Regions from separate parts of the Ruminococcoides intestinihominis genome, predicted to be linked through region 1. Evidence: a T-box and tRNA genes for the amino acid it is inferred to sense, from the RefSeq annotation. Region 1 holds a T-box; the other holds one or more tRNA genes.
The links. The T-box of region 1 lies ahead of alaS (alanine--tRNA ligase). A T-box ahead of a tRNA ligase gene usually reads a tRNA of that ligase, here a tRNA-Ala.

Region 1 (4,954 bases):
GTTACCACCTGCGATTTGAGCAACCTTACGAACAATATCACCGGCCTTAATACCGTTTGCAACTGCATCTTTACCACAACCACAGATAAATGTTACCTTGTCACCATTGATACTAGCAAGAACAATAACTGTTGTTGGGTCAGTATCTACTGCTCTAGATGACATATCACGAAGTAGGTCAACTGTTGCACCATTGATAGCAACTGAGATAATACGGATACCCTTGTATCTCTTAGCATTCTTAAATACTGCTTCTGTTGCATTCTTAGCAAGTTTCTGATTTAGTTCTTCAATCTTCTTATCCTTTGCTTTCATTTCTTCAGCAATACGGATACTACCCTGTACAAGTTCCTTAGGGTTGTTAATTCTTAGTGCTTCAGTACACTTATTAACAACAAATAGAATGCTGTTTAGGTAATTTAGAACACCCTCACCTGTAACGGCTTCAATTCTTCTAACACCTGAAGCTACTGAGCTTTCAGACTTAATCTTAAATAGACCGATATTAGCAGTATTAGTAACATGAGTACCACCACAGAATTCAATTGAGAAATCACCTGCGTTTACTACTCTAACTCTGTCACCGTACTTTTCACCGAATAGCATCATAGCACCTAGCTTTTTAGCTTCTTCAATGTCCATTTCTTCAGAAACAACATCTAACTGGTCTAGGATTTTTTCGTTAACTAGGTTTTCTACCTTTTCTAGTTCATCATCAGTCATAGCTTCATAATGAGTAAAGTCAAATCTAAAGTAATCATCAGAAACTAACTGACCTGCCTGTTCAACATGAGTACCCAAAACTTCTCTTAATGCTGCTTGTAGTAAGTGAGCTGCTGTATGGTTACGAGTAATGTTCATTCTTCTCTTACTGTCAACCTTAGCAAAAACAGCGTCATCAACTGCAACAACACCTTTTTCTACCTTTACTGTGTGCATAAAGATACCTGATGCATCCTTAGTTGTGTCATTTACAGTAACAACTGTGTTGTCTGCAACTAATACACCGGTATCACCAATCTGACCACCACTTTCAGCATAGAAAGGAGTTCTGTTTAGAATGATAAGACCTTCTTCACCTTCGGTAAGAGCCTTAACTCTCTCACCGTCTTTAACCATAGCAAGAATCTTGCTTTCACAAGAAGTTACCTTATAGCCCTTAAATTCTGTCTTGTCAACATCAGAGAAGTCAATGCTATCTGATAGCCAAGCCTCAGCACCGGCATTCTTGTGGGCATCTCTTGAACGATCCTTCTGTTCCTGTAGAAGTTCCTGGAATCTTTCAATATCAACTGACATTTCATTTTCAGAAACAATTTCCTTAATTAAGTCAATTGGGAAACCGAATGTATCGTTTAGCTTAAATGCATCATCACCGGAAAGAACCTTGCTATCTGCTTTAGCAATAATATCTTCAAGCATCTGCATACCTTGCTTAACTGTCTTGCTGAAAGAATCTTCCTCAGCTTCAATAACCTTAACGATAAAGTCACGCTTATCACGAAGTTCAGGGTAAGCAGTTTCGTTTTCTTTAATAACAGTATCGGCAACTTTATATAGGAATGGGTCTGTGTAACCAAGAATTCTACCATGACGAGCTGCTCTTCTAAGCAGTCTTCTCAGAACATAGCCTCTGCCTTCATTTGATGGCATAACACCATCACCAATCATAAATGTTGTAGAACGAATATGGTCAGTAATAACTCTAAGTGAAATATCTGTCTTAGGGTCTTCGCCGTAGTTAACACCAACAATTGAAGAAATATGCTTCATAATGTTCTGAACAGTATCAACTAGGAATAGGTTATCAACACCTTGCATTACACAAGCAAGTCTTTCAAGACCCATACCTGTATCAATGTTTGGATGGTCAAGTGGAGTGTAGTTATCGTGACCGTCATTATCAAACTGAGTAAATACTAAGTTCCAAACTTCCATAAATCTGTCACATTCGCAACCAACACCACAGTCAGGTTTACCACAACCGTGTTCTTCCCCTCTATCGTAATAGATTTCAGAACAAGGACCACAAGGACCACTACCATGTTCCCAGAAGTTATCAGCCTTGCCTAGTCTAACCATATGGCTAGGGTCAACACCTACTTCTTTAGTCCAAATATCAAATGCTTCATCATCATCTTGATAAACTGAAATATATAGCTTTTCTGCCGGGATTTCAAGAACTTTAGTAAAGAATTCCCATGCCCAAGCAGTAGCTTCTCTCTTAAAGTAATCACCGAATGAGAAGTTACCTAGCATTTCAAAGTAAGTACCGTGACGGTCAGTGATACCTACTTCTTCAATATCAGGAGTACGGATACACTTCTGACAAGTAGTAACTCTTGTCTTAGGAGGTGTAACTTCACCTGTAAAATATTTTTTCATTGGAGCCATACCACTGTTGATTAGTAGTAAGCTTTTGTCATCCTTTGGAATTAGTGGGAATGAAGGAAGTCTTAGACAACCCTTTGATTCCATAAATGATAAGAATTTTTCTCTTAACTCATTAAGACCAGTCCACTGCATTGTTTTCTCTCCTTAATTAATATAAAAAATAATTGTTTATGAAAAATAAAAAACCTGCCCCTAAAATTAGGGGCAGGATAATTCCTGTGGTACCACCCTAGTTGAAGTGCAATAATGCTCTCCCTCTCGGACTCTTTAACGCAGAGATACGCTGTGTTCATCACACAGAGCTAATAGGTTGGCCCTGTAAAAATTCTTTAAGTAGTTTCACCAACCCTACTCTCTCTAAAAAAGAACATTTTACATTCTTCCTACTCACAGCTTTTTCATATTCCTTTAGTATTATAAACCAGCAAAAATGGTTTGTCAAGAACGCTTTTTACGAATTACAGAAGAAGGTGGAATTTCTTTATCTGTAGTCATAATCAGTTCTTCCATTGCATGAGGTGCACTTTCAACTGCAACACCATATTTATTCTTTAGTTCCTTACAAACTGTTGTAAATGGAATACCGGAAGGTGGCAAAACATCAAGTGTATCACCAACAAAGAATTTGTTTCTCTGAGTGATATTTGACACATTACCCTCATTACTTTCACAAACTGCCACTACATCATAATGTCTAATGTAGCCACCGTTTGAAGTAACTTGTCCAGGTTCTTTGCCAAGGTAAAAACCTGTGTTGTATTCTCTATGGCTGATTTTTTCAAGTTCTTCTTTAATCCAAGGCTTTAGAGTGTAGTTTTCTCTTTCTTTCATATAGTCATTTACTGCATGACGATATGCATTAGTAGTAACTGCACAGTAGTAAGCACTCTTTGCTCTACCCTCGATTTTTAGGGAAGAAATTCCACTTTCAATAAGCTCAGGAATATGCTCAATCATACACATATCTCTACTATTATATAGGTATGTGCCACCATCAGCCTCTTCTACAGGGAAGAACTGACCTTCCCTATTTTCTTCATAAAGATGGTACTTCCATCTGCAAGGCTGAGCACAGTCACCACGGTTGGCATCTCTGCCTGTTAGGTAACTGCTGATTAAACATCTACCTGAGAATGAAACACACATTGCACCATGTACAAAACATTCAATCTCAAGTTCCTTAGGAATCTTTGCTCTAATATCAACAATATCGTCAAAAGTCATTTCTCTTGCAAGAACAACCCTACTTGCACCCATATTGTACCAAGCATTTGCAGTATCGCTGTTTACAATACCTGCCTGAGTTGAAATATGTCTTTCAACATTCGGTGCATATTTCTTGGCAAGTTCAAAAACACCTAGGTCTGCAATAATAAAAGCATCAACACCGATTTCATCAGCATAACTAAGGAAATCAGGTAGTACTGCCATTTCGTTATTTCTAGGCAAAGTATTGCAAGTTACATAAAGTTTACTGCCATAAGAATGGGCAAGTTCTACTGCTTTCTTAAGCTCATCATTGTCAAAGTTTTTGGATGCAGTACGCATACCAAACTGTTTACCGGCAAGATAAACTGCATCTGCACCAAACTTTAGTGAATTCTTTATACACTCCATATCTCCTGCAGGAGATAAAATTTCCGGTCTTTTAATTTCAATATTACTCATTATTTGTTACCACTTATAGATAGATTATATTCATGTTCTTCTGCTGTAGAAGCATAGTAAGCCTGACCTGTCTTAGTATCGTGACAGAAGTAGTAGTAGCTTGTGCTATTTGGATAAATAGCAGCCTCAATAGCCTCTGAACTTGGGTTACATATTGGACCACTTGGTAGTCCCTTAATCTTATATGTGTTGTATTTACTGCTATACTTTTTGCCACCCTTAGATGCAGGTACATGCTTTGCATCACGATAAGGATAGTAAATTGTAGAGTCAAGACCCAGCTTTGCATAATCGGATGCATTACCTGAATCAAGTCTGTTGTGAATAACAGAACTTACATTGTACATATCATCCTTATCGGCAGCTTCTGCTTGAATTAGAGATGCTATAGTCATAATCTGGTCAAATGTATAACCTGTATCTTCTGCTCTATCTTCAACAGAAACTTTCTTAGAATAACCGTCAGCCTTGCTTAGAGTATTAACATTCTTTTCAGCAAAGTTACTTAACATTCTACTAACAGTTAGTGAAGGTTCTTCGTTTTCATAGAAAGTATATGTATCAGGATATAGATAACCTTCCAGCTTATAGTATCTACCATTTGACTTAGCCTTGCCCAGAACCTTTAGGAAAGCATAATCATCATCAAACTGATCACTGTTACATAAGCTTAGGAACTCATCCTTATCAGAAAGAACCTTCTTCTTAACTAGTTTATTGGCAATTTCGTTAATGTTCATACCTTCTGTAATCTGTACTTCAACAGACTTAACATTGTCGTATGGACTTTCCAAAGTATTAATAATAGCCTCATAGTCTTGGTTAGTCTTTAGCTTAATAGTACCATGTTCAAGGTACTTATCAACATGTTTCATACTACCATAGAACTTAA
Region 2 (4,954 bases), on a different contig from region 1:
AATACCATTTCTGAATTCTGCACTTTCTCTTGAAGAAACTGTAATACCTACATATGGTAAAAAGATACGATATGCACATAGAATTTGGCAAAGTTGAGTTTCGTGTACATCAAGTGGATTAATCTTTTCATTATTGATAATCGGTCTTAGTCTTGGACAAGACAAGGACATTTCTGCATGAGGGTACTTTCTCTGTAAATAATACACATGAAGTGCACTTGCTAAAGCATCTTTTCTAAAATCTGATAGTCCTAAAAGTGCTGAAAAAGCAACACCTCTCATACCACCTCTTAATGCTCTTTCTTGAGCATCAAAACGGTATGGCCATACTCTCTTATGACCTAGCAAATGAAGTGTCTCGTATTTATCTGTATCATAAGTTTCTTGGAATACTGTTACATAGTCAGCACCACATTTATGAAGATACTCATATTCATCAGTATTAACAGGGTAAACCTCAAGTCCTACCATACGGAAATACTTTCGTGCTAATTTACAAGCCTCACCAATATACTCTACATTGCTTTGACCTCTGCTTTCACCGGTAAGAATCAAAATTTCTTCCATACCACTATCGGCAATAACTTTCATTTCTTTTTCAATTTGTTCCATTGAAAGTTTCATACGATTAATGTGATTGTAACAGTTAAAGCCACAATAAACACAATAGTTTTCGCAATAATTTGCTATGTATAACGGCGTAAACATATATACGGTATTGCCAAAATGCTTACTTGTTTCTACTCTTGCTCTCTGAGCCATTTGTTCTAGGAATGGTTCTGCTGCAGGTGATAAAAGTGCTTTAAAATCCTCTATAGAACAAGTTTCATGTTCAAGTGCTTTTCGTACATCTTTTGCAGTATATTTTGAATAGTCATAAGAATTCATATGGTCCATTACATTCTTACAAACATCTGACTCAATAACTTCCATACCGGGCATATATTCCATATGGTTTTTACGGTATGATGGGTCATTCTCCAGTCTATGTTTCTTCTCAAGTGCTTTTGGTGACAAAAACTCTGAGTCAATTAAAAATTCGTTTTCCATTAAAATTCACCTCTTAATTACGCAAGAAACCTGTTAATGGATCTGAAGAAGATGCACCACGAGTTAGAACTCTGCCTAATCCTGATAAGTATGCCTTTCTACCGGCTTCTATAGCATTCTTAAATGCAGATGCCATCAATGGTAAGTCACCGGCAGTAGCTAATGCAGTATTTGCCATAATTGCTGATGCACCCATTTCCATTGCTTCACAAGCCTGAGAAGGTTTACCGATACCGGCATCTACAATAATTGGTAAATCAATTTCATCAATTAGAATTTGGATAAAATCTTTAGTAGCTAGACCTTTATTTGAACCGATTGGTGAAGCTAAAGGCATAATTGATGCTGCACCGGCATTAACTAAATCACGAGCAACATTTAGGTCAGGATACATATAAGGCATTACAACAAAACCCTCTTTTGCCAGAATTTCTGTAGCCTTAATAGTTTCTTGGTTATCAGGAAGCAGGTACTTACTATCTCTCATAATTTCAATCTTTACAAAGTTGCCACAACCAAGTTCTCTGGCTAGTCTTGCAATTCTTACTGCTTCATCAGCATTTCTTGCACCACTTGTATTAGGTAGTAATGTAACACCCTTTGGAATATAATCAAGGATATTTTCTTGTTCCTTAGTATTAGCTCTACGAACTGCAAGTGTAATAATTTCAGCACCGGCATCCTTAATAGCTGAGTCAATAAGTTTCATAGAATACTTACCTGAACCTAAAATAAATCTTGAGTTAAATTCATGACCACCAATGATAAGTTTATCATTTTCCATTATAATTTCCTTCTTTCAATGTATATCAAGTTTGTTTTATTTTTTCTTAAGAAGAAATTAGCCTCCACCCATAAAGCTAACAACTTCTACTACATCACCATCTTTTAGTACAGTTGTTTCATAATCAGACTTTGAGATAATTACTTCATTACATTCAACTGCAATAGTCTTTGGGTTATAGTTTGCAATTTCCAGATACTGTGAAATAGTCTTTCCTGACATATCAACTTCTTTACCGTTAATTGTTACCACTTTTGCACCTCCTATAAGTAAAAAAAGAAGCTACCCTATGTTTGGGTAACTTCTCAAAATACATTAATAAATATATCCCTACGTTGGCATTATCCAAATCAGGTAATGGTCGAAGATTATATCTTCCTCTCAGCCTGTAACACAAGCTCCCATAATTTTTACTTTAATAATATTATACTCTTACTTATTATTATTTTCAATAGTTTAAAATTTTATTTTAATTTTTACGCCGTTTTTTCGTCATTTTCTTTTAAAGAAATAAAAAAATACCCATAGGTTAGCTAAAAGTGGCTTATCTATGGGCTTTTCTTTGGTGGAGATGAAGGGGCTCGAACCCTCGACTCCCACAATGCCATTGTGGTACTCTCCCAGCTGAGCTACATCCCCGTTCAATAAGATAATTCTATCACAAGGTAATGAAAAAATCAAGAATTATCTTTTATAATATCAGCTACTTCAACAGGAATTACCTTTTGCAATGAGGATAGTGACAACTCAACCTGGTTACCTACCCTACCTGCTGAAAAGTAGATAGTATCATAGTCATTAGCAGTCTTATGGATAAAAGTTTTAAACTGCTTTTTCATACCGATTGGCGAACAGCCACCATGGATATATCCTGTTAGTGGCAAAAGTTCTTTTTGGTGAATCATCTCTATTGACTTTTCTTTTGCAACTTTGGCAGCTTTCTTTAAATCAAGTTCTTTATTTGCCGGTACAACAAAAACATAATGTTCTTTACTTTTACCAACAGTTACAAGGGTTTTAAAAACCTTGCCTACTTCTTGATTAAGAGCATTTGCTACTTCTTCTGCGTTAAGTTTTGTATTATCATAAGCATAGTGAGAATACTCAATTTTCTTTTGGTCAAGAATTCTCATTACATTAGTTTTTTCTTGTTTTTTTGCCATAATATCACCACTAATTTTTGCTCATCATATTATAAGATGTTTTTACTGCATCTTCAGAAATATCACAAAACAGTTCATACACATTTACATTGCTGAGAACTTTATCAAGAACAGTTAATAGGCTTGACATTTTTTGTTTATCATTAATACAAAGTGTTTGTGGCAGGAATTTTCCTATAGCTTTCTTGGTAGATATTTTATTGATAACATTTTCTTTGCCTTGGTTGATACAACAAATACCTTTTAGTGGTACTAAAATATTTTTATTAATATCATGTTTACCTGAAAAAGGTGTGCCACAAGCATATATCTTATTATCAATTATTCTGATAACCGGTTTGTCGTCATTTATCATAACGGCTCTGTCCCCAAAATACTTCATCCACAAAGCACAATGGGTTGACTTTCCTGTACCACTATTTGCAGTAAAAAGATAGGCTTCATTATCAACAGATATTGCTGATGAATGAAGAAGTATTCCGTCATAATCTAAGATTGCTTCGTAAAATATCATTCCATAAATTACATACTCAGCAAGTGACCTTGATATATGAGGAAAAGAAAGGATATAGTTATCTATCCTTTCTTCTGTAACATTAAGAGTTATGTCTGGTTTTAAATTTTGATTTTTTGCTAAATATTTTTCAGAACGAGTAATTGTCTGTTTATATTTGGGTTCATAATAAACATTTAAACCACACATATTATATAGCATAAAAACCTCTTATTTATAATAAGTTAATAGGATTGCTCTGCCTCTGTTGATTGTGATTTCAGCTTCATCATCAACAAAAACATTGCTAATGCCACGAGATACATTATATGTTAAAGTCTTGTTGTTTAACATATATTCTGCACCTTTATATGTAACATTTACACTTTCACAACCATAAGGGAACACTGAGAAAATAAGGCCTTTCTTGTTGTTCATTTCGTATGAACCTTCCTTTAGGATACGAATTTCCTCACCGTTGTTTCTTGCAATACCGTTATAGTTATATTCTGAGAGAAATGCCAGAGTTGCAATGTTTGCAAATGTATGGTCGGTTCTACCACCGATTGAACCTAGTAGTAAGAAGTCCTTATAGCCTCTACGGATACATTCCATTACACAATGTTCTGTATCAGTATCATCCTTATGGGTATTTAGCTTAACAACTTCTGTGTTCTGTGGTAGTTCTTCCTTTAGTGAATCAAAGTCACCGATAATTAGGTTTGGAGTCAGACCTGCTTTCTTTGCAAAAGAATAACCTGAATCAGCACAAACAATAAAGTCATCACTTGTACATAGGCTTTTGATTTCTTCTACATTTGTATCCGGTGAACCGGAAATAATTACACATCTCATTTTCTTCTCTCCCATTCTTTAATGTCTTTTATTTCATTATACATATCAACATAGCTATTGTGTCGTGACTTTTGAATTTTGCCTTCTTCTACCATTTGTAGAATAGCACAACCCTTTTCACAAGTATGGCTACATGAAGTAAACTTACACTGACCGATATAATCTTCAAATTCAGGAAACATATATTGAAGTTGGGTTTTGTCTTGAATATTAAACTTTTCAAGTTGCATAGTTGAAAACCCGGGTGTGTCACAAACATAACCACCATTAAACTTCAGTAATTCAACAGTTCTTGTTGTATGACGACCTCTGCCAAGTTTATCACTAACTTCTCCTGTTTTTAGCTGAAAATCAGGAAAAAGCTTATTAAGTAAAGTTGACTTACCAACACCACTGTTGCCAATAAAGGCAGTGATTTTGTTAGGTAAAAGTGAATATATTTCATCTACACCTTCCCCTGTAACAGAAGAATAAAGTATAGTCTTGATACCTGTACTGTTATAGATGTTATATATTTCTTCACCACTTTTTATATCTGACTTTGAGATTACAATAACCGGTTCAATATTGTTATATACAGCAGTTGCAGTCATCTTGTCAATAACTGTA

Region 2: it encodes a tRNA-Ala, which carries the amino acid that the T-box ahead of alaS (alanine--tRNA ligase) is inferred to sense. The anticodon was not compared.

The regions. Positions count from the first base shown of each region.
Region 1 covers NZ_JBBMEY010000014.1:438-5,391, forward strand. Annotated here, with positions in the region: gene alaS (alanine--tRNA ligase) at 1-2,526, opposite strand, end outside; T-box leader at 2,592-2,794, opposite strand; gene WMO18_RS05110 (peptidase U32 family protein) at 2,833-4,062, opposite strand; gene mltG (endolytic transglycosylase MltG) at 4,062-4,954, opposite strand, start outside.
Region 2 covers NZ_JBBMEY010000001.1:141,819-146,772, forward strand. Annotated here, with positions in the region: gene thiH (2-iminoacetate synthase ThiH) at 1-1,050, opposite strand, end outside; gene WMO18_RS00740 (thiazole synthase) at 1,064-1,834, opposite strand; gene thiS (sulfur carrier protein ThiS) at 1,892-2,086, opposite strand; TPP riboswitch at 2,145-2,249, opposite strand; tRNA gene WMO18_RS00750 (tRNA-Ala) at 2,398-2,473, opposite strand; gene ybaK (Cys-tRNA(Pro) deacylase) at 2,512-2,997, opposite strand; gene WMO18_RS00760 (hypothetical protein) at 3,008-3,712, opposite strand; gene WMO18_RS00765 (thiamine diphosphokinase) at 3,722-4,345, opposite strand; gene rsgA (ribosome small subunit-dependent GTPase A) at 4,342-4,954, opposite strand, start outside.